Regions from separate parts of the Pedobacter jeongneungensis genome, predicted to be linked through region 2. Evidence: riboswitches for the same ligand, from Rfam matches in the RefSeq annotation. Region 2 holds a riboswitch; each other region holds the start of a gene.
The links. Region 2 has a riboswitch for S-adenosylmethionine ahead of metH (methionine synthase). Riboswitches for the same ligand answer to the same signal wherever they lie in the genome.
Positions count from the first base shown of each region.

Region 1: linked by a shared signal. The riboswitch ahead of ABD769_RS04165 (peroxiredoxin family protein) and the one ahead of metH (methionine synthase) in region 2 are both predicted to bind S-adenosylmethionine.
Region 3: linked by a shared signal. The riboswitch ahead of ABD769_RS09215 (SusC/RagA family TonB-linked outer membrane protein) and the one ahead of metH (methionine synthase) in region 2 are both predicted to bind S-adenosylmethionine.

Region 1 is NZ_BAABBY010000002.1:82,924-90,705, forward strand. It holds gene ABD769_RS04140 (hypothetical protein) at 1-124, shown strand, start outside; gene ABD769_RS04145 (hypothetical protein) at 214-489, shown strand; gene ABD769_RS04150 (DUF4833 domain-containing protein) at 955-1,536, opposite strand; gene ABD769_RS04155 (hypothetical protein) at 1,574-1,756, opposite strand; SAM riboswitch class I at 1,840-1,939, opposite strand; tRNA gene ABD769_RS04160 (tRNA-Cys) at 1,955-2,025, opposite strand; SAM riboswitch class I at 2,810-2,907, shown strand; gene ABD769_RS04165 (peroxiredoxin family protein) at 3,066-4,367, shown strand; gene ABD769_RS04170 (peroxiredoxin family protein) at 4,655-5,974, shown strand; gene ABD769_RS04175 (YceI family protein) at 6,004-6,645, shown strand; gene ABD769_RS04180 (cytochrome-c peroxidase) at 6,875-7,782, shown strand, end outside.
Region 2 is NZ_BAABBY010000007.1:97,087-104,868, reverse strand. It holds gene ABD769_RS14685 (S41 family peptidase) at 1-72, opposite strand, end outside; gene murQ (N-acetylmuramic acid 6-phosphate etherase) at 262-1,065, shown strand; gene ABD769_RS14675 (hypothetical protein) at 1,254-1,820, shown strand; gene ABD769_RS14670 (DUF4160 domain-containing protein) at 1,843-2,076, shown strand; gene ABD769_RS14665 (DUF2442 domain-containing protein) at 2,066-2,281, shown strand; gene ABD769_RS14660 (Bax inhibitor-1/YccA family protein) at 2,302-3,057, shown strand; SAM riboswitch class I at 3,349-3,454, shown strand; gene metH (methionine synthase) at 3,593-7,291, shown strand; gene metF (methylenetetrahydrofolate reductase [NAD(P)H]) at 7,431-7,782, shown strand, end outside.
Region 3 is NZ_BAABBY010000004.1:234,197-241,978, reverse strand. It holds gene ABD769_RS09235 (LytR/AlgR family response regulator transcription factor) at 178-903, opposite strand; gene ABD769_RS09230 (anthrone oxygenase family protein) at 1,533-2,024, shown strand; gene ABD769_RS09225 (C45 family peptidase) at 2,182-3,453, opposite strand; gene ABD769_RS09220 (TlpA disulfide reductase family protein) at 3,713-4,987, opposite strand; SAM riboswitch class I at 5,125-5,230, shown strand; gene ABD769_RS09215 (SusC/RagA family TonB-linked outer membrane protein) at 5,556-7,782, shown strand, end outside.

The DNA of each region.
Region 1 (7,782 bases), on a different contig from region 2:
TATTCAAAATCTTATTTCCAACAGTACCATCAACAGCCAAAATCCCCTCAAAAGATTTTTAATCAAATTGTTGATTATTTTGCTTGTGGCGATAGCTTTAACTTATCTCATGTTCAAAATTTAACTTGGGCAGATTGCAATATTTCTGATAGAATGAAAATGTGGCGTTCAAAAGTCTTATCTTGATTTTACACACAAATAAATCTTTAGAATATGAGAATTACATTGGACACCAAATCCCTTTTATTGGGGTTTTTAGGCGCTGGCTTAATGTTTACCGCCATCAGTTTTAAAAACGAACAAAGCCCTTTTATCGGGAAATATCGTACAGAAGTAAATGCCAATAATATGGTGGTTATCCTGGATAGCGAAACCGGGAATTACATCATTGCGCCACCTATACAACAAAGTGGAAAAACGACCTGGATAAAAGGAGAGTTTAATAAAACTTTTAGTGCTGCTATTGATAACAAAAAGGAATCAAAGTAATAGAAATTGTTAACCAGGCAGGTCGTCATTTCAAGCGGAGTGCAACGTAGAAATCTACCTCAAAATAGATCTCTCCATTCCACTGCGTTTCAGTCGAGATGACGACTTTTCTATTGGATTCTGTCAATGGTAGTGCAGAGGAGTCGAGAAATCTACCTCAAAATAGATCTCTCCATTCCACTGCGTTTCAGTCGGGATGACGATTTTTCTATTGGATTCTATCAATGGTGGTGCAGAGGAGTCGAGAAATCTATTAAGATAGATCTCTCCATTCCACTGCGTTTCAGTCGGGATGACGATTTTTCTATTGGATTTTGTCAATGGTAGTGCAACGAAGGGTCTTTTATCAGTAACTTTACTATTCATAAAAGATTCTTCACTGCGTTCAGAATGACAGCAGGTTACGCCCTTTGCATTTTCCCTCAGTATTCTTTGGGGTTAATAAACATGTATGGAGTCGAAAGACTACTTTACACTTACCCTTTCCACAATAGGCTTACCAGTTGCTTCATCAGTTCCCTCTATCTCGGCATATTTTACATTCGGGAGCCAGAAACTTCCGCCCTGTATCCTTATAAACAAGCGGTTAACTTTTATTGTATGGTTATTAATCGTTACCCAAGCATGATAACTTTTATCAGCGGAGCGTTGCAGATAAAAGGGTAGCTTTTTATGCGATACAAAGCGAAATTCGTATTTATCGCCTCCTAATGCTTTTGTATCAATACCATAGGCAAATTTTCGCTGGATATAACCAAGATCTTTCTTTTGCCCTTTCTCTCCATAACGGATCCAGTATACCTGGATGGGCGAATCGGCATCAACATTGCCGTTTTCTTTCAGATTTAAAGCATAAATAAGCGTATTTGTGTTCGGATCGCGCTGAAGATAGAACAGCATGTGATCTACATTTTTAGGCGTAGGAAAATTAATGGGAGAGGGGTCTTTTGTTTGTGCCCTGGATTGGGTTGTGAAAAGAAAAAGGCTTAAAACGGTTAAAAATAAGTTTTTGGTCGATATTGAAAATGGCGGTGGTATTAAATGCATTTCAGGATTTTTATATGAATGAGCCGTTTATTTGTGCTCAGGTGTCTGTTTTTTCTTGATTTTCCTTTGGAGTTTCTTCTTCGCTTTCTTTTAACTGTTCATTATAAAGCCGGTCTGATTCGGCCCTGCAATGTTCATAGTCGTTTAACTTTTCGCAGGATGTATTTCCATGGATTTCAAAAAAATCCCTGATTGATGGGTAATCAAAATGAACTGACATTTCTTAAAATTTAGGTTACCAATTTCAGAAAGAGGGGATAGCCGTTAGTCATTCGTCGAAAATAACCACATTGGCTATTTTCAAACTCATCTTTTCTGCTACCTGCAGATGGAATTAGCACCTTGTTAAAAACAGGTTGCTAAGACATCAAAGGGCCATTCCCTCCGTCTTTCTTGATAAGTATTTATATAATTTCAGACGTCATGGACGGAATCGAACCGCCGTACTAGGTTTTGCAGACCTTTACCTCGCCACTCGGCCACATGACTATGTGTTCTTTTTCGATTAGCTTATTATCTGCTTTTCGTATAAGACAGAACAAAGGTAAAAATTAATTCTATAAATTCTATAGAAATAGTAGCTTTTTTTTAATTTGTTTTTTCGGCTGTCATCCTGAGTGCAACGAAGGATCTTTTTAATGGATGATGGAAAATGGATGATGGAATATCCAGGCGATACATTCTTTGTGTTTACTTCCTTCAAATTATCGTCATTTCGAGCGTAGGGGAGAACCCGAAGGCTCTGCGAAGCAAAATCTATCTCGAGGTAGATCTCTCCGTTTCACTGCGTTCCAGTCGAGATGACGAAGCGATATGCTCTCCCTCCATGCTCTCTCCCCAGCGCTCTTTGCTAAAAAAATAAATTATTCTACTGTAAATCAATTGATTATAAATAAAGTCTATAAAATCTATAGGAATACTTGTGTAAATTGTTCAAAGTTTATACTTTTACAAAAAATTAAAACAGTTCACCAGCAAATCTACGTTCGATATGAAACTCCGCAGACAACCTCAGCCATATTCTCTGATCCATTTTTCAGGTCAGTATAACTGCTGTTGCCGCTAATATAAGCTAAGATACGGATCACCTGATAAAGGTTTTCATTCAGATATTCTCATTTAAAAATCCTGGTACCCCGGGGCATTTTGATAGAATATTATGGTGGTCATGTATTTCAGTCAATAAGTTGCCGGGGTATCAGGAACAGCCAAAACTAATCACCACCACTAGTTTAGGTTATTACTCTAATTAATTCACCACCATTAATTAGTTGATTTATACAGAAGAAGGGAGAGTCAGTACTCGTTGAACTTCTAGCAACTTTCCATAGGAAAAAGTGCTCAAACTGATCTAGCAATAGATTATAAATTAACCGGTAACAAGTAAACACATCGTTTCCCGTTAAAGATCATGATGCAATAACAGCTGTTAAACAGCCTGTAGCTTTGCTGTATGGTTTTCCGTGCGAATCATTGTGCCTTGTTATCAAAAACTCTAAAACGATAGTGTTTAACTAATAATGATGATTATGAAAACGAGAATTACCTCAAAAATTGCATGCCTAACCACCTCAGTATTGCTACTGGGAGGCATTGCATCAGCCAGGGTGGCAAAACCGTTCCCTAAAGAAGGGATCTGGAGGGGAGAGTTTAGTGTAAGCGAATCAAAAGTGCCTTTTAACTTCCAGTTAAAAGGAAAAACACCAAAAACAGCCATTTTAACACTCATTAATGGCTCCAGACGCGATGATTTTCACGTAGAACGACTCGGCGACGATTCGATTTACGTAAAAATGAACACTTATGATGCGGCGCTGGTAGCGAAGATCGAAACTGATGGTACCTTATCTGGCGAATACCGCAGTCTGGTACCCGGTTTCAGGGGCAATTCTTTGCCATTTGTTGCCGAACATGGCAAAAGTTACCGCTTTGTAGAACCGGGTAAAGATGTAGCTCCAAAACACAACATTACTGGTAAGTGGGAAATTAAAACCTATACCAAAGAAGCTGTACCGGCCTCAATTGCTTTGTTAAAACAGAACGGCAACAAACTTACCGGTGTAATTATGACCGTTGTAGGCGATACCCGCGAGCTCGAAGGTACCGTACAGGGCGATGAGTTTGAATTGTCGGGTTTTACCGGGCCGAGTCCTTTTATTGTGAAGGGAAAAATCAACGATGATAACAGCATTACCGGCGAACAGGGTTTTGGAATTTACAAAAACCTGAAATTTGATGGTCAGCGTAACGAAAAAGCCGAACTTCCTGATCCTTATAAACTTACTTTCCTTAAAGAAGGTTACAGCAAACTTGATTTTACCTTCCCTGATCTGAGCGGGAAAAATGTTTCTTTAAGTGATGATAAATACAAAGGTAAGGTAGTGATTATCGAAACCATTGGTACCTGGTGCCCGAATTGTACCGATCAAACGGTATTCCTTTCACCATGGTTTAAAAAGAACCAAAAACGCGGTGTAGAAGCTATTGCTATTGGTTTTGAGCAGAAAGATGACCTGGAATATGCCAAATATACCTTAGGCAAGCTGAAAGAAAAATATGGTATCACTTACGATATCCTCTTTGGAGGCATTGCCGATAAAAAAGTAGTGACCGAAAAATTGCCTGCGCTAAATAAATTCATTGCTTTCCCAACTACGATTATTATCGATAGAAAAGGAAATGTAAGGGAAATCTACACCGGTTATACCGGAACCGTAACCGGAAAATACTTTAACGATTACGAAGCCAAATTCAATAAAGTGTTAGACGAGCTGATTGCTGAACCAGTACCCGAAAAGTTCGCCTCTACCGAAACATTAAAAAGTAAATAAAACCAAACCAACTATATTAAATATTGGGCTGTATATAAAGATTTGTTAATAGTATGATTGACAGAGAAGTTTCCTGGTTATTGAATGGACGCAAAACGTCGTCATTGCGAGGAGGCTTTTTCAGCCGAGGAAGCAATCTTACAACGATCGCTAAAAGTGTGCGCTTTAAGATTGCTTCGTGCCTCGCATTGACGGACTTTTTTATTCTGCCAAAGTAACTCGTCCAAGAATACGTCAAAAAATTGAGATACAGCCCATATTTTAACCTACACCTAAAATTATAAAAGATGAAAAATTACTATGCTAAAATGCAGGTGCTGGCTTTGGCATCCCTCATTTCTACTGCAGCTTTTGCTGTAAATAAGGTAGACGAAGAGCCAAAAGTGGCCAAAAAATTTATAAAAGAAGGAATATGGCGAGGCGTATTCAAGGTTGCTGAAACCGAAGTACCGTTTAATTTCGAACTCAAAGGAAAAGATGCCGAGCATGCTACCTTCACTTTATTAAACGGAACACGCAGAGATGATTTCCACATCAAATATTTAGGTCAGGATTCTTTGTTCATCAAAATGAATACCTACGATGCTGCTTTGGTAGCCAAAATAGAAAGCGATGGCAGGATTTCTGGCGAATATAAAAGCTTAGTGCCGGGTTTACAGGGCAATGCTTTGCCTTTCACTGCAGAGCAGGGCAAATCGTACCGCTTTGTTGAACCTGGTAAAGATGTAGCACCTACCGCAAATTTAACCGGTAAATGGGAATTTAAAGGATTTTCTAAAGAAGCTGTCCCAAATAAAGTAGCCATACTGAAACAGGAAGGCAATAAACTTACCGGCGTAATTATGCAGGTAACAGGCGATAGCCGCGAGCTCGAAGGTACCGTACAGGGAAACCAGTTTGTGCTTTCAGGCTTCAGCGGCCCGAGCCCGAAAATATATAAAGGTACCATTAACGAAGATGGCACACTTTCTGGCGAAATCAGTCAGGGGATTTACGATAACTTAAAGTTTACAGGTGTAAAAGATAGTCAGGCAGAATTGCCCGATCCCTACAAATTAACACACTTAAAAGAGGGCGTTAAAAAACTTGCTTTTACTTTTCCAGACCTCAACGGCAAACCGGTTTCCTTAACCGACGATAAATATAAAGGTAAAGTGGTGATTGTAGAACTGGTAGGTACCTGGTGCCCTAACTGTACCGATCAAACCGTATTTCTTTCGCCCTGGTTCAATAAAAATAGCAAAAGGGGTGTAGAGGCTATTGCTATCGGTTTCGAACAGAAAGACGACCTGGAATATGGAAAATATACCCTGGGTAAACTCCGCGATAAATACAATATCAAATATGATATCCTGTTTGGCGGATTAGCTGATAAACGTTTGGTTGCAGATAAACTGCCAGCTTTAAACAAATTTATCGCTTACCCTACCACCATTATTATCGACCGTAAAGGAGAAGTACGCGAAATCTACACCGGATACACCGGAACCGTTACCGGAAAATATTACGATGATTACGAGAAAAAATTCAATAAAGTGCTGGACGAATTAATTGCAGAACCAGTACCGTCGGCAGCCTATTTTGAGGCGCAGGCAAATGGAAAATAGATACCACCTAAACTAAAAACCAAAATATAATGTTACAGTACAAAACGATTGCACTTATTGCTACCACCATCGTAGCTGGATCTTTAACCGCTTTAAACGGACCAAAACCCAAAGTTAAAGCACATACCGAAACTTCGGTAAGTAAACTGGTAAACTATAAAGTAAATGCCGAACAGAGTAAATTAACCTGGCTGGCTAAAAAAGTAACCGGCGAACATTCGGGAACCATCAATGTTACTTCGGGATCTTTGGCCCTCGATAATAAAGTGCTAAAAGGCGGAAGTTTTGAATTGGATACCAAAACCATTGCGGTAACCGATTTAACGGATAAAGAAACCAATGCAAAACTATTGGGCCACTTAAAAAGTGCTGATTTTTTTGCCGTTGATAAGTTTGATAAAGCCACTTTCAATATCACTTCGGCCAAAAGTACAGGTGCAGGAACTTATGATGTAAAAGGAAAACTCACCATTAAAGGCATTACGAACGAAATCAGTTTCCCGGCTACGGTTAAGCAAGATGGCAACAAAGTAACTGCCAATGCAAAAATTATTATCGACAGAACAAAGTATGATATCAAATTCAGATCAAAAAGTTTTTTTGAAAACCTTGGCGACAAAACCATTTATGATGATTTTGAGCTGAATGTACAGCTTGTTGCCAATAATTAAAAAATCTCTTGTTAAGGTTAGTGGAGTGTGGGAGGATGTTTGTTCTCCCTGCCTCTGGCTAAATGATTTCCAAAAAAGTACCGTCATTTCGAGCGAAGTGCAACGTAGCCGAGAAATCTATCTCGAGGTAGATCTCTCCATTTCACTGCGTTTCAGTCGAGATGACGACCCTTTTTATAGAGTCTGTCAATGGTAGGACAGCAGAATCTGATATTACCCAAATAAACCAATGAAAAGAAGCAAATTCATAATCCCCCTAAGTCTTATCACCTTAGTGATACTGATGGCCGGTTTTGGTGCCGATGATCCCACAGTAATCAACAGCAGGGAGCGTTTGGGCGAAAAATTGTTTTTTGATCCGATTCTTTCCAAAGATAAAAGCATCAGCTGCGCTTCGTGCCATAAACCCGAATTTGCTTTTGCCGATACCGCAAAGGTGAGTTTGGGCGTTGGCGGAACTAAGGGAACGCGAAATTCTCCATCGGTAACCAACCTTTCGGGCCGGCCGAATCTTTTTTGGGATGGCAGGGCAGCCTCTCTCGAAGATCAGGCTTTGCAACCCATCATCAATCCGGTTGAAATGAACCTGCCCATTGCTGATGCCATCGATAGGTTACAGAAAGACAAAGAATATGCAGCGCTTTTTCAAAAGATTTTTAATGCACCGCCCACACAAAAGAATTTACTGCTGGCCATTGCTTCTTTCGAACGGACTTTAGAAACCGCAAATAGTCCTTATGATCGTTACATCAATGGTGATGATAAAGCCATATCCGAAAATGCCAAACGTGGCAGAATGTTATTTATCGGAAAAGCCAACTGTAACAACTGTCATTCGGGTGAAGATTTTACTGCCGATCGTTTTAAAGGCATAGGATTATTTAACGATGAAGAGTTGAAAGACCAGGGTAGATTCGATGTAACCGGTAATCCAGAACATAAAGGACATTTTAAAATCCCGGGTTTAAGAAATGTTGGCCTAACGGCCCCATACATGCATAACGGGATGTTTAAAACACTAAAAGAAGTGATCCAGTATTACAATAACCCAGATGCAGTAATTAAAAATGGCAAAAACAGGGATCTTTCCCTAAATAAACCATTGGGACTAAGTGAAACTGAAATAAACGATATTGA
Region 2 (7,782 bases):
AAACATACCCGCTATTAAAATTACAGAATAGCTCGTGGCAATCAGTATGTTATTACGGGTATTTTTTTTCATCAGCGTTAGGCAAATTTATGAAAATTAGCGGGTTGATATATTTTTTAACTGCATTTTCGTGTCTTTTGTTTATAATTTTTAACATTAATTAACGCCAGGAAGGAGTTCGTTGAAATTTGTGAGATATATTTTTGATTTTTTAGGGTAGATTTTAGAAAGAATTTACCGAATTTTATCAAAATTAAATTTATGGACAGAGTTACCGAGCAAGAATCCAATTACAGCCACATCGATCAGATGTCGGTATTGGAAGTTCTGCATGGCATTAATAACGAAGATAAAACGGTTGCCTATGCCGTTGAGAAATCTTTGCCTCAGATCGAAAAATTAACAACGGCAGTTGCCGGACGGATGAAAAAAGGTGGCCGTCTTTTTTATATTGGAGCAGGTACCAGTGGTCGTTTAGGTGTGGTTGATGCCTCAGAGTGCCCTCCAACCTATGGTGTTCCTTTTGATTGGGTTGTTGGCATCATTGCTGGTGGTGATACGGCCATTAGAAAAGCAGTAGAATTTGCAGAAGATGACGCCGAACAGGCCTGGAAAGATCTTCAGGAATTTAACATCAACGAAAAAGATTGTCTGGTAGGTTTGGCTGCTTCGGGTACCACACCTTATGTGATCGGTGGATTGAACACGGCACGCAAACATGGCATTTTAACCGGTTGTATTGTTTGTAATACCGGCGGACCAATAGCTGCAGAATCGGATTTCCCGGTTGAAGTGGTGGTTGGACCTGAGTTTGTTACCGGATCTACCCGTATGAAATCGGGCACGGCACAAAAAATGGTTTTAAACATGCTGAGTACCACCGTTATGGTTCAGCTGGGGCGCGTAGTTGGCAATAAAATGGTCGATATGCAGTTAACTAACCATAAATTAGTCGATCGCGGTACACAAATGGTTGCCGACGAACTGAATATTGGCTACGATGAAGCCGCCGAATTGTTAACCCGTTACGGAAGCGTACGTAAAGCAGTAGAAGCAGGACACTAAAAATGATAGAATGACGAAATGAGGGAAGGATGGAATGACGAAATGAGAAAATTTTGAATGATGGAATTTGGGAGTAGCTTTTAACATTCACTCATTCAAAATTCATTCATTCGATAATTTATTTATCTCTCATTCAAAATTCAATCATTCAATAATTTGTCTGTTCAATCATTCAATAATTAAAGTATATGCACGAGATAGAGCCTTATTACCAGTGGAGAGATGATTATATTTCGGCAGAAGACGAGCGTTCGCCGTTTTACAATACCGAATATTCGGAGCTTTATTTTGATAAGCAGATTTATAACTTTTTATTGCACCCTCAGTGGGACGAGTTTGGTTCGAATACGCTTTACATGAAGGTGTTATATGCCGATTACGACCGGAGTTATGCCATTATAGAATTTATAGGGGAGTGGAACGATGCCATTAACAACGACATTATGCTGCTGAAGCGCGATATTTTAGAGCTGATGATGGATGAAGGCATCAATAAATTTATCCTGATTGGCGAAAATGTATTGAATTTTCATTCTTCTGACGACAGTTATTATGAAGAATGGTTTCAGGAAGTAGAAGATGGCTGGATTGTTGGGGTAAACTTTCAGGAACATGTAATTACCGAATTTAGGGGCAATAACATCGATTATTACATTAACTTTGGTGGCGCTTTTGATCATTTGCCATGGCGCACCTTAAAACCCCTGCAATTCTTTAAAAAAGTTGAAGAACTGCTGACAAAAAGATTGAACTAAATATTTATCTTTCGGATTGACAATGCCTACATTATTTATAATTTTTGGACTTCGTTTCTTCTTTTATTCAAATGAACATTTGCCTATTCATATACATGTCAGAAATGCAGACGGTGAGGCTAAATTTGAAGTAGAAGAAGTTAAACTTGTGAGTAATAAAGGGCTAAAAAACAAAGATATTAATCTTGCACAATCTTTGATAGAGGAGAATAGAGAAATTATTATTGCAAAGTGGCACGAATATCATGGAAAATAAAATAAAAGTGTGGTTTGAAAATAATCATATATTCATTATGACCTCAACAGGTGAAAGTAAAAGCCATCCATTAAGCTGGTTTCCAAAACTATTAAATGCCAGTGATAAGGAGCGGGAAGATTATCATATATCACCCTTTGGAATACATTGGGAAAAAATTGATGAGGATTTAAGTTTCGAAGGATTTTCTTCGTTCAATAAATAATTGCTAAAATAAATTTAAAAATGGAACAACAAAATTATCAATATCAGGACAACAGTGTTTTTGTACAGGGAAAATCTGTTTCTAAAAAATTCTTTGCAAACGTATTCTTATGGATGTTCGTTGCATTAAGTTTATCTACCGTAGCTGCTTATCTTTTTGGTACAAATGAGCAGTTAATGCAGTATCTGTTAAATATTAATCCTGCAACCGGAAAAGTAAGTATGTCGATCTTTGGCTATATCGCTATGTTTGCGCCGCTTGGCCTTGTTTTATTGATGGGTTTTGGTTTAAGCAGACTATCATTGCCCGCGTTAATTGGCGTATTTGTGCTTTATTCTGTACTAACCGGAGTAAGTTTAAGTTTTATCCTATTAACCTACACATCAGGTTCAATAGTAAGCTGTTTTGCTGGTGCGGCAGGTATATTTGGCATCATGGCAGTTATGGGTTACACTACTAACATCGATCTAAGCAAGTTTGGGCCTATTTTAATGGTAGGTGTAATTGGTTTAGTAATTGCGAGTGTAATTAATATGTTTATCCAGAGCGAACAATTTAGCCTGTTTATGGCTTTTATTGGTATTGCAATATTTACAGCATTAACTGCTTACGATGTGCAGAAAATCAAAAGAATTGGAGAAGGGATTGAGGCCAGTGGCGAGCAGGTTCTTCAGGTAGAATCTAAAAAAATGGCTATTGTTGCCGCTTTATCTTTATACCTTGATTTCTTAAATATCTTTCTTTTCTTACTACGTATTTTCGGTAACAGAAGATAATAATGAATAAGTTTTTGGCAATTGCGGGTTTTCTATTAATTGGTGCTTGCATTCAGGTGGTGATCACTATTTTTATAACTGATAACGTCTTTGTAGTAAGTTCTGGCAGTGGAATTTGGATGAGCTATATGGTAGTTTGGTATAATAGAAAATATCATAAAAAGGTAATCTGCTAATTTCAAAAACAGAACAATATTCTAAAGGCTGTGCAGAATTGCATGGCCTTTGTAATTTTATTTGGTAGCAAAGCGATAAATTTTGGAATTGATGTAGCTTTGTTGCATTTTTGTACGCTTATTAAGAAAGACGGAGGGATTAGACCCAACGAAGTCTTAGCAACCTGTAACCATACAAGGTGCTAAATTCTATCCCGGATAAATTCGGGACCAGATAAGTTTAGGATTACGATTCACGTACCAACTTTTTAGATAAGCCTTTTTTTGAGATTTGAGATGATAGATATGAGATTTGAGTCATAATTTGTGCTTAATAATTCTCATATCACATGTCTCACATCTCATATCTAACAACTAGAATGAGCATAAGAGAAGAATTAGAGAAACGTATTTTGGTGATTGATGGTGCAATGGGTACCATGATTCAGCGATATACCTTAACCGAAGAAGATTTTAGGGGAGAGCGATTTAAGGACCATCCCTGTGATGTAAAAGGCAATAACGATTTGCTTAACATCACGCGTCCGGATATTATAAAAACGATACACCTGGAGTATATGGCGGCTGGTGCCGATATTATCGAAACCAATACCTTCAGTACCCAGCGCATTTCCATGGCCGATTACCAGATGGAAGACCTTTCTTACGAAATGAGTTTTGAAGGTGCACGGGTGGCAAAAGAAGCTGCAAATGAGTTTATGGCGGCAAATCCTGATCGTAAATGTTTTGTTGCCGGTGCCATTGGTCCAACCAACCGTACCCTTTCTATGTCGCCAAATGTAAACGATCCCGGTTTCAGGGCGGTTTATTTTGATGAACTCGAAGAAGCCTATTACGAACAGGTACGTGGCCTGGTAGATGGTGGTTCGGATGTGTTACTAATCGAAACCATTTTCGATACTTTAAATGCAAAAGTGGCCATTGTGGCCATTAAAAAATATGAAGAGGTAATTGGCCGTAAACTCGAAATCATGATTTCGGGTACCATTACCGATGCCTCTGGCAGAACGCTTTCTGGTCAAACTGCCGAAGCTTTCTTAAACTCTGTAATGCACGCAAAACCATTAAGTATCGGTTTTAACTGCGCTTTGGGTGCAAAGGAAATGCGTCCGCACATTGAAGAGTTAGCGGCAAAAGCCGGATGTTATGTTTCGGCCTATCCAAATGCAGGTTTACCGAACGAGTTTGGTGCGTATGATGAACAACCACACGAAACGGCTCATCTGGTGGATGATTTTATTGCCTCTGGTTTTGTAAACATTGTGGGTGGCTGTTGTGGTACTACACCTGAGCATATTGGCTGTATTGCCAAAAATGCAAGAAAAGCTGAACCCAGGAAAATACCTGTACTGGAGCCTTACATGCGTTTAAGTGGATTAGAGCCGGTAACCATCACTCCAGATAGTATTTTTGTAAATATCGGCGAAAGAACCAATATTACAGGTTCTCCAAAATTCTCTAAACTGATTTTGGGTGGCGATTACGAAGCTGCATTGGCCGTTGCTTTGCAACAGGTAGAAGGTGGTGCACAGGTAATCGATGTAAACATGGATGAAGGGATGTTGGATTCGGAAGCGGCAATGACCAAATTCTTAAACCTCATTGCTTCAGAACCTGATATCGCCAAATTGCCCATCATGGTCGATTCATCCAAATGGTCGGTTATTGAAAATGGCCTGAAATGTTTGCAAGGAAAAGGAATTGTAAACTCCATTTCTTTAAAAGAAGGGGAAGATAAATTCCGTGAGAGTGCCCGTAAAATTATGCAATACGGTGCTGCGGTTGTGGTAATGGCTTTTGATGAACAAGGTCAGGCCGATAATTACGAGCGCAGAAAGGAAATCTGTAAAAGAAGTTACGATATCCTGGTACACGAAATCGGCTTTCCGCCTGAAGATATTATTTTCGACCCGAATATCTTAACTGTAGCAACAGGACTCGAAGAGCATAACAATTATGCTGTCGATTTCATCAATGCCACCCGCTGGATTAAAGAAAACCTGCCTTATGCCAAAGTAAGCGGTGGGGTTTCGAATATTTCGTTCTCTTTCAGGGGTAATAATACCGTTCGGGAGGCCATGCACTCGGCATTTCTTTATCATGCCATTCAGGCTGGTTTAGATATGGGAATTGTAAATGCGGGGATGTTGGAGGTTTATCAGGAAATTCCGCCTGAACTGTTAGAAAGGGTAGAAGATGTATTGTTAAACCGAAGAGAAGATGCAACGGAGCGTTTGGTAGAATATGCCGATACCGTAAAATCGAAAGGTAAAGAGGTTGTTAAAGATGAAGAGTGGAGAAAAGGCTCTGTTGAAGAAAGGTTATCGCATTCTTTGGTGAAAGGAATTGTGGAGTACCTGGATGATGACGTGGAAGAAGCCCGGCAAAAATACGCCCGCCCGATTCAGGTAATCGAAGGACCATTGATGGATGGAATGAACATCGTAGGTGATTTATTTGGTGCCGGAAAAATGTTCCTGCCCCAGGTGGTAAAATCAGCGAGGGTAATGAAAAAAGCTGTAGCCTATTTATTGCCATTTATAGAGCAAGAGAAATTAGATAATCCCGATCAGGATCAGAATTCGTCGGCAGGTAAAGTATTAATGGCCACTGTTAAAGGCGATGTGCATGATATTGGAAAAAATATTGTGGGTGTGGTACTCGCCTGTAATAACTTTGAAATTGTAGATATGGGCGTAATGGTTCCGGCACAGGAAATCATTAAAAAAGCCAAAGAAATTAATGCCGATATTATTGGTTTAAGTGGTTTAATTACCCCGTCGCTGGATGAAATGGTTCACTTTGCAAAAGAAATGGAGCGCGAAGGTTTTACCATTCCATTAATCATAGGTGGCGCCACAACTTCGAGGATCCATGCTGCAGTAAAAGTAGCTCCAAATTACTCCGGACCAGCCATCCATGTGCTGGATGCGTCAAGAAGTGTAACCGTTTGCAGCACTTTAATGAATCCTGATACCAGAGACGAATATATTGCAGGCATCAGGGCAGAATACGATAAAGCACGCGAAGCACATTTGAACAAGCGCTCGGATAAACGTTTTAAAACGATTGAAGAAGCACGCGAAAATAAATTTAAAATCGATTTTCAGCCTAATCTGCCTGTTCCGGAATTTACCGGTACAAGGGTTTTTGATAATTATCCTTTAGAAGAACTGGTACCTTATATCGACTGGACACCATTTTTCCATACCTGGGAACTCAGGGGGAGTTATCCGAAAATTTTTGATGATAAAAATGTGGGCGATGAGGCCAAAAAACTTTTTGATGATGCACAGACTTTGTTAAAGCGCATCCTCGATGAGAAATTATTGACCGCGAGAGCCGTAATTGGTTTCTGGCCGGCAAATGCAGTAGGAGACGATATCGAGTTGAGAGTTGAGGGTGCTGAGTTGGGAGACTCCAAACTCCAAACTCCAAACGCCAAACTAGTCAAAATTCATACTCTCCGCCAACAGGCCGAAAAAGTAGATGGCCAGCCTTATTACGCCTTATCTGATTTTATTGCACCAAAAGAAAGCGGCATTCAGGATTATTTCGGTGGTTTTGCCGTAACGGCAGGTATTGGGATTGATGAGCTGGTAAATGAGTTTGAATCCAATTATGACGATTACAACAGCATCATGGCCAAAGCACTGGCCGATCGTTTGGCAGAGGCCTTTGCAGAACGCATGCACGAGCGGGTACGTAAAGAGTATTGGGGTTATGCACAGGATGAAAACCTGAGTAACCAGGAGCTGATTAAAGAAGAATATGCAGGAATCCGTCCGGCACCAGGTTATCCGGCTTGTCCGGAACATACCGAAAAAGGAACTTTATTCCAGTTATTGGATGCTGAAAATAAAATCGGTTTGCATTTAACAGAAAGTTATGCCATGTATCCTACAGCAGCGGTAAGTGGATTTTATTTCGCTCACCCTGATTCGAGGTATTTCGGATTAGGAAAAATAACCAAAGACCAGATTGAAGATTATGCCATCAGGAAAAATATGCCGGTTGAAGAAGTGGAGCGATGGTTAAGTCCGAATTTAGCTTATTAACCTATCACTTTGTCATCCTGCGTGCAACGAAGGATCACTAAATGAAGAACATATAAATTGATGCTTGCAGTCGTAAAGAACAGGAACTGCAATATGCTATAATGCTTTATTGCATTCAGCATGACAACCAAACTACGGTATGAAGATTACAGACCATATAAAAAACGCAAAAGGTAAAACCTTATTCTCTTTCGAATTATTACCACCTGTAAAAGGGCAAAGTATTCAATGGATTTACGATGCAATAGAGCCTCTGCTGGAATTTAATCCTCCTTTTATTGATGTAACATCGCTTCGCGAAGATTATATTTATAAAGAGCAGGCCAATGGTTTGCTTCAAAAAGTATCTTACCGCAAACGTCCGGGTACGATTGCTATCTGTGCGGCCATTATCCATAAATATAAGGTTGATGCCGTTCCGCATTTAATCTGCGGTGGATTTACTAAAGAAGAAACTGAAAATGCGCTGATCGATTTACAGTTTTTAGGTA
Region 3 (7,782 bases), on a different contig from region 2:
CTAGTTTTCGAAAAAAATATAATTATGAAAACGAAGAAGATCGAAAAAAGGACCCTGTTTATATTCAAAAAAGATACCTGCCATAATATTAAATCTGATCCTACTACTGTTACGGGTACCTCACTCACCGGCATTTGCTGTTTAATAAATTATAAATAAATATCAAGCCGGCAGCCGCTATTTCTTGCGGCTGCTGATTATCAGTTTATCCGTAATAAACTCACGGAAATCGTTATTATAAATATCACCTACCGTAAAACTCGTCTGGTTCGAAAGTGTAATCCTCGTTCCGTCGATGTGCAGTATATGTTCAATTGCGATAATGTAGGCCCTGTGCAGCTGTATAAACCCCTTTTTAATGCTCAACTGTTCTTTTACATCTTTTAAACTCAGGTAGGCAATAATTACCTTGTCTTTGGTATGTATTTTAATGTAATTATGAAAACTTTCGAAAGCAATAATATCAGCATAGCGTACCAAAACAGCTTTATGTTCCTCCGATTTATTTTTTACCAAAAAAAAGGTCTCATCATCTCCGCTTTCCAGTTCTTCTCCAAAAAGCCGGTTCAGGGTAAGTGCAAATTTTGCATAACCATAAGGTTTTAATAAATAGGCATCAGCATCAGCTTCAAATGCCTCAAATGCATATTCCTGGTGTGATGTTGTAAATATCAGCTTCCTGGTTTTCGAACGTACAGCTTTTGCAAGCTCTAAACCAGAAATCTGTGGCATTTGCACATCCATAAAAATTACATCAACTGTATCTATCTTTTTAAGTTCCATCAATGCCGTTAACGGATCTGTATAGCTCGCCACCAACCGCATATTCGGCGTATCTTCAATATATTTTTCCAGTCCTGTTATCGAACTCTGCTGGTCATCTATGGCTATACACTTAATCATCTCCTAATCTTTTGCATACATAACGAAATTACGCCTTTTCGTAACGAAAATAGAACGGTTTATACGTCTTTGTATATGGGTTTCATTTTCTTGGCTAAATTAATGTAAAAATGTGTATTATGAAACATACAGGAATGATTAAATAATTTAAAGTTAAAATTGTTTATGCTAATAATCAATAACTATGTGATGGCTTTAAAAAGCTATTATTCCTCCTGAAAAATGCGTTTACGCATTAAATTAATGGATTTTAATTCTTTTATACCAACATTGGGATTAGCCTGAGGGGTAATTAACCTGTAATTTTAGCTATTTATAACGAAAACAAACCGATCTGTGTAATCTGGTTCCAAAGTAGATATTTAAGAGCGATATTCGTTTGAATTTATATAAATGGCTAATAAGATTTTTAATGGCTGTTGTTAAAAAGATTAATATAAATACGCTCATATCTACATCTACCTGTCAAATTCATATTTAAATTAAATCTCTTTCCTATCTAAAATGACGCTCTCATTTTAGATAGGATATTATCCGGATTTTTTTGCGATTTAACTGCTTTATTAAACTTGGTAGTTCCTGCCGATTTGATTAAATTAGTTCTTCCGGTATCCTCTAAATCGCAATATATGACTTTTAAAAACCTGATTCTTTTGCTCAGTACAGTATCTACAGCACTTATTGGCGGACTGTTTTATGCTTATTCCTGTTCAGTTTTACCCGGGCTAACACGCCTCTCTGATCTTTCATTTCTTCAGGCCATGCAATCTATTAACAGGGCTATTTTAAATCCTCTGTTTTTTGCTTCTTTTATGGGTACACTGATACTGTTGCCCATCAGCGTTTGGTTTTTTAAGGAACAGGGGACTGTGTTTTATTTACTTCTTGCAGCTGCCTTGCTTTATTTTAGTGGTGTTTTTTTAGTAACCGTAATCGGAAACGTACCGCTTAATGATTTGCTGGATGGCACAGACTTAGCCAAATTAAATGCTGAAGAATTAACGGCTTTGCGTAATAAATTTGAACCAGGCTGGAACCTGTTCCATAGAATCAGGACGATTGTTTCATTTATTTGTATCGTACTAACAGCTTATGCGGCAATATTGAGCAGAAATGCGTAGCGACAATTTATTTATACTAAAAACGAACCTATGGAAACGGAGCTGAACAACTGTTCAGACTCCGGATCTATTAACGCTCTCGATGACTAATGTAGAAAGTTTTCTTTGTTGGGCGGCGTTCTTTCCTGTTCATTTTTTTGCTAAACCATTGTTCATCTTATAAAATAGCCAGCATTTTTTTTGAACGGTTAAAAGATATCGGCCAGGTATCGGCGCTATTGCCAGCGGCTATATGGTAATATTCTTTTGCTTTATTCCGGTCGCCCTGAACTAAATTAGTGTAAGCGCTTAATTCGGAAATAAAATTTTTCAGCTTGACATCTATTCCTTTTTCTGTTTTTAAATAATCGAAAATTTCTCCGGCTGCGTGTACACGTTTATCGTTGATGCTTTCTATTTTAAAACCACCCGGCATTTCGAACCAATATTCCCAAAGTGCGCCCTGGGCATGTTGGTTGTAGCTTTCTTTAATCAGTTGGATGCCTACTTCCAAAAGTATGCTGTTAATGGTGCTGTCTTTTTTAGCATTGTTTTTACCCAAATCAAAATAATGGTTTAGCGTGGGTTGTAATCCTTTGGTATAAATCTCATCCAGAATCATTTCTTTACGGTACATGGCTTTATCGCTCATCGAAAATTGTTCGTATGCAAAACTTGCAGGAAACCGGTTACTTAACTTCTCCAGTTTGTAGCCTTTGTTCAGCTCTTTCTTTAAATCGATTACCCATGGATGTTCGAAATCGTGGAAATTGTACACAGTAATTATTTTACGTTTAAGATCGTAGATATTGGAATAGATGGTCGATAATTTTCCTTCCTGGCGGGTTTGGCTTAAAATATCCCTGAAAAAAGGAACATTTAAGGTGTGGGCTTTTTTCAATGCTTCGTCCGAAATATCGTATCTTCTGCACACGTAGTTTTTGGTTTTAAGTTTGCTGATGTCAAAATTAGTATTGATCTGGTAAGCGCCTGATTTAGTTAATTTTGTACCGGCATTGATGATGACCGAATTTCCGAGGGCATCCGCAATTAATACCTGGGCACTTATTGCATAATCATACTTCTCCAGAAAAATCATTGCTTCCGGCACCGTTTTACATTTTCCCAATATCTCGAAGAAAAGATCTCCCTGATAAACATTTTTTGGACGGAATTGCGCAGGATCGATGTTTTGTGCGGTAAAATCGTAGAACAATCCATGCTCATTCATTGCTGCCTGTGCCTGCAGGTCGGGGAGGCCAAAACATACCGATCCATATCGGCCGGTTGTTTTTGGATTAAACCATACCCGTGCAAAGCCCATGTAATCATCCTCATTTGCTGCTGCATATACCTCACCTTTTAGCGCATAGGAGATCACGGTGCAGGCATCAATATTTTGAGATAATATGCAGCTCAGTATAAGTGCAAATAAAAGTATCTTCTTCATTATTTTTAATTTACCATCGCTAAAGGCCAAGACTGTGCCAAGGTAATTATATAGCCCTCCAGGTGTGCTATAATGGGTTCTGTTAAAAATAATCTGAAAAGCTGTTCGTAAATGAACGGTTTTAGTCCGGAAACGGACATATTTGTTTCAAGGTTTAAGGGCCTTAATCTGCGTCATATCCGGGGTAAAAAGAGGAATTGGAGCAAAGATTTTTATCTATCGGTCGGCATTTCACCGACCGAAATTCTACGAAAATTCACTACTTCTTCAACAGTGAATCAATCTCTCCATTAAATTCCTTTACAAATTCATCATAAAACTTTCCGGTTGCCGGGCCATTAAAACCGGTGTGGATTTGTGCCACATTACCTTGTTTATCAATGATGATGGTGGTTGGGAAAGATAAAAACGAATCAAGCGCCGGTAATGATTGAGATACCACTTGTTTATCGGCAGTGCCTGCAAGTACCTGATCGTATTCGATACCAAAACGCTCACGGAAACGCGTCATTACTTTTTTTGCATATTCAGGTTCGGTTGAACGTTCGTAATGTAAAGCAATAATTTCTACACCGCGTTTTTTGTTTGCCTTGTACCATGGTGCAATAAAAGTGGCTTCATCAACACAGTTGGGGCACCAGCTTCCGGTAATGGTTAAAATCACGACCTTATTTTTATATTTTTCGTCTTTCAACGAAATCTTTTTACCGTTTACATCAGGGAAACTGAAATCAAGCGTTTTATATCCCGATTTGAGGTAGGTAAGTTTGTAAGGATCAGGAAGGGCTGCATCTTTATTTTTGGTTCCGGTAAAAGCCTGACTTCCCCTGGCACCTAAAATTTCGCCTGTTAAAGTGCCATCCGGCTGAAAAGTACCTTTGTAATAAGCAGGAGAGGAGCCGATGAAACTCGAAAGCTGAAATTCATTGCCTTCTACTACACCTTCAAGATAACGCGAATCTCCGGTTACGCGTAAAAAAGTTCCGGTAAGTTTGTTACCGGTTTGCTTAAATAAACCAACTGTTTTTTCGTCTTTACCATTGGGCGATTTAAAAACAACATCGTAACTTCCCGAGTAATCAGCGGTGGCTGGCTTATTAAGCGTTTCAAAACGGTAATTTTTACGTTCTGCAACAATGGTTAAAGGTTTGCCTGCTTTATCCTGCTTTCTTAACGTACCTGATAAATGATCACCATCTACAAGTGCAAAAGCCAGTTCGTTATCAAACTGATCAAGTTTTACAAAAAGCGAATCCGCGGTCTGTTTTACCAAACCACCTTCAAATCTTTCTTCCGCATTTCGAAAATATAATTTCTGTTGACCACTTTTTTCGTTGATTTCGAAATTGAAAGGGATATCCAAACCTTCCTTTACTTTGGCAATTCCACGCCAGGTACCCAGCGCAACAAATGCTTTTAATTTTTTTTCATTGGCCTTTACTTGTTGGTTATTGGCTAAAACAGCCTGATCCTGAGCAAAAGTTATGGAAGTTGATATGGCCAGTGCGGTAGTTAATAAGAATTTTATGTTCATTGGGATGTGTGTTAATCGACTAAATTAGTCGACAAATATACGGACGATATAGCCAAAGAAAAAATATTTCAAAAAAAATCTATAAAAACTATAGGATAAATCGAATAAGTTATACCTTTGCCCCAGTTATTTTAAAATACTTATCAAGAAAGGCGGAGGGAATGGCCCTGTGAAGCCTTAGCAACCATCTTTAAGTAGAAATGGTGCTAATTCCATCCCGGATGAATCTGGGGTAGTTAAGTCAGTTGTTTGCGTTATCCTTATAAAAATATATGGAGCACTTCTGATTTAAGGGGTGCTTTTTTTTTGCCCGGATGCTGCTTTTGATAAGTAAATTATGTTTTATAGAAAATCATTCAAATGAAAAAAACAGACGAGCTAAAATCCCTTAATGCAAACCTTTGTACGTATTCCCGAATGCGTATGTCCTGTTAGGGTAACCTTATTTTAACAGGCTTTCTGATCTGACCATTCCTTCTTATTCTTTAATAAAAACACGGTTTTAACTGTGCAGGAATCGTTTTTGCCAAATTTTTATCCTTAATCTAATCATTAATTACACACACACATGTTCACAAATTTTAAATCAATAGCGTTTGTTTTGCTGCTTTTTATTACGCAGCAATTATTCGCTCAAAATGCCACCATAACCGGAACGGTGAAGTCGGCAGATGGTGAAACACTCCCAGGGGTATCCATCCTTATAAAAGAAACCAAACAAACTACCATTACGGATGGCAAAGGTGCTTTTTCAATCAATGCACCGGAAAAAGGTACCCTGGTATTTTCGTATATCGGTTTTAAAACCCAGGAGATTCAAATTAGCAAAAACGGACCAATTTCGGTCATCCTTCAATCGAGCGATAATGCCTTAGATGAGGTGGTAGTTACGGCTTTAGGCATATCGAGGGAGAAAAAATCGCTGGGTTATGCCGTTCAGGAATTAAAAGGCGATCGTGTAGCCGAGGCAAAAGAATCGAACCTGGTAAATGCGCTGGCCGGAAAAATTGCCGGTGTAAGGGTAACCAACAGCCAGGGAAGCATGGGTTCATCTCGGGTGGTGATCAGGGGAGAAACTTCGATAGCAGGTAATAACCAGCCCTTGTTTGTGGTAGATGGGATCCCGGTGGATAACTCACAATTGAATTCAGCGGGTGCCAGAGATTATGCAAATACAATTTCAGATATCAATCCGGAAGACATCGAATCGATGAGTGTGCTAAAAGGACCAAATGCTGCGGCATTATATGGCTCCAGGGCTGCAGCAGGGGTGATCCTGATCAAAACCAAAACCGGTAAATCGAAAAAAGGACTTGGCATTGCCATCAATTCAAACGCGGTTTTAGAAACTTTACTTACGCTACCAGTATATCAAAATGCATTCGGACAAGGCTCAGAAGGGCAGTTTAGTTATGTAGATGGTGCCGGTAAAGGTTTAAATGATGGTGTAGATGAAAGCTGGGGACCAAAACTGGATGGAAGATTAATCCCTCAATTTTATTCGAAAGGCGTTGCTGTTCCGTTTATTGCGCATCCGGATAATGTACGCGATTTCTTCCAAACCGGTTATTCATTAAACAATGGGGTATCGGTTGCAGATGCAGGCGAAAAATACGATTACCGGATTTCTTACAACAATTTGAAACAGGTTGGCATTGTGCCGAACTCTGGTCAGGGGAAAAATTCATTTGTGTTAAATACCTCATTAAAGATAACTCCGAAATTAACTTTAACTGCTAATGCGAATTACAGTAAACTTAACTCAGATAATTTACCTGGTACAGGCGGCTCACGCTCAACCAGTACCATGTTGCAGTTTACCTGGTTTGGCCGTCAGGTTGATATCAACCAGTTAAAAAATTATTTAGATGAAAATGGAAAAACGTTTAACTGGAACAACAGCTATTATAGCAATCCGTATTGGGTAGCTTATGAAAATACCGTTTCGCAAAACCGTAGCCGGATTATCGGTAGTTTAGCCCTTAATTATAAGATTATTGACGGACTTAATTTTAATTTCAGATCGGGAACAGATTATTATAACGACAGGCGTAAAGTGAGGATTGCTTATGGAACCAACGGAACGCCTTTTGGTTCTTATACTGAAAGTGCCTTTACCGTAAGCGAAAATAATACCGATGCAACACTGAATTTTAACAAACAATTAAACGATGATTTTAGCTTAGAATTATTGGGTGGTGGTAATATCCGCAGGCAATACATCGAACAGAACGATCAGAGTGCACCAAAACTGGCCATCGCCGGACTTTATACGCTTAAAAACTCCCGCGATCCGCTTATCTCTTCAAACAATTTATCTAGGTTGAAGTCGTATAGTGTTTATGCTTCGGGGCAAATCGGTTTCAGAAATTATCTTTTTGCCAATATTACCGCTCGTAACGATTGGTCATCAACCTTGCCGGCGCAAAACAGGTCTTATTTTTATCCGTCGTTTAACGGAAGTTTTGTTGCTACCGAAGCTTTCGACATTAAAAGTGAGGTACTTGATTACTTAAAAATCCGTGGAGGCTGGTCTAAAGTAGGTAAAGACGCCGATCCTTACCGCTTGATCAACACTTACGCATTTGGTGCGCCATTTGCGGGCAATCCACAGCTCACCACTGGTTCTATCGATTTAAAACCTGATCTTAAGCCTGAAACCACTACCTCTACAGAACTTGGGGCTGAGGCTGTATTTTTTAATAAAAGGTTACGTTTAGATTTAAGTGCTTACAATACTAACAGTTACAACCAGATTTTAGCTGCCGATGTAAGTCAGAGTACAGGTTTTAGCT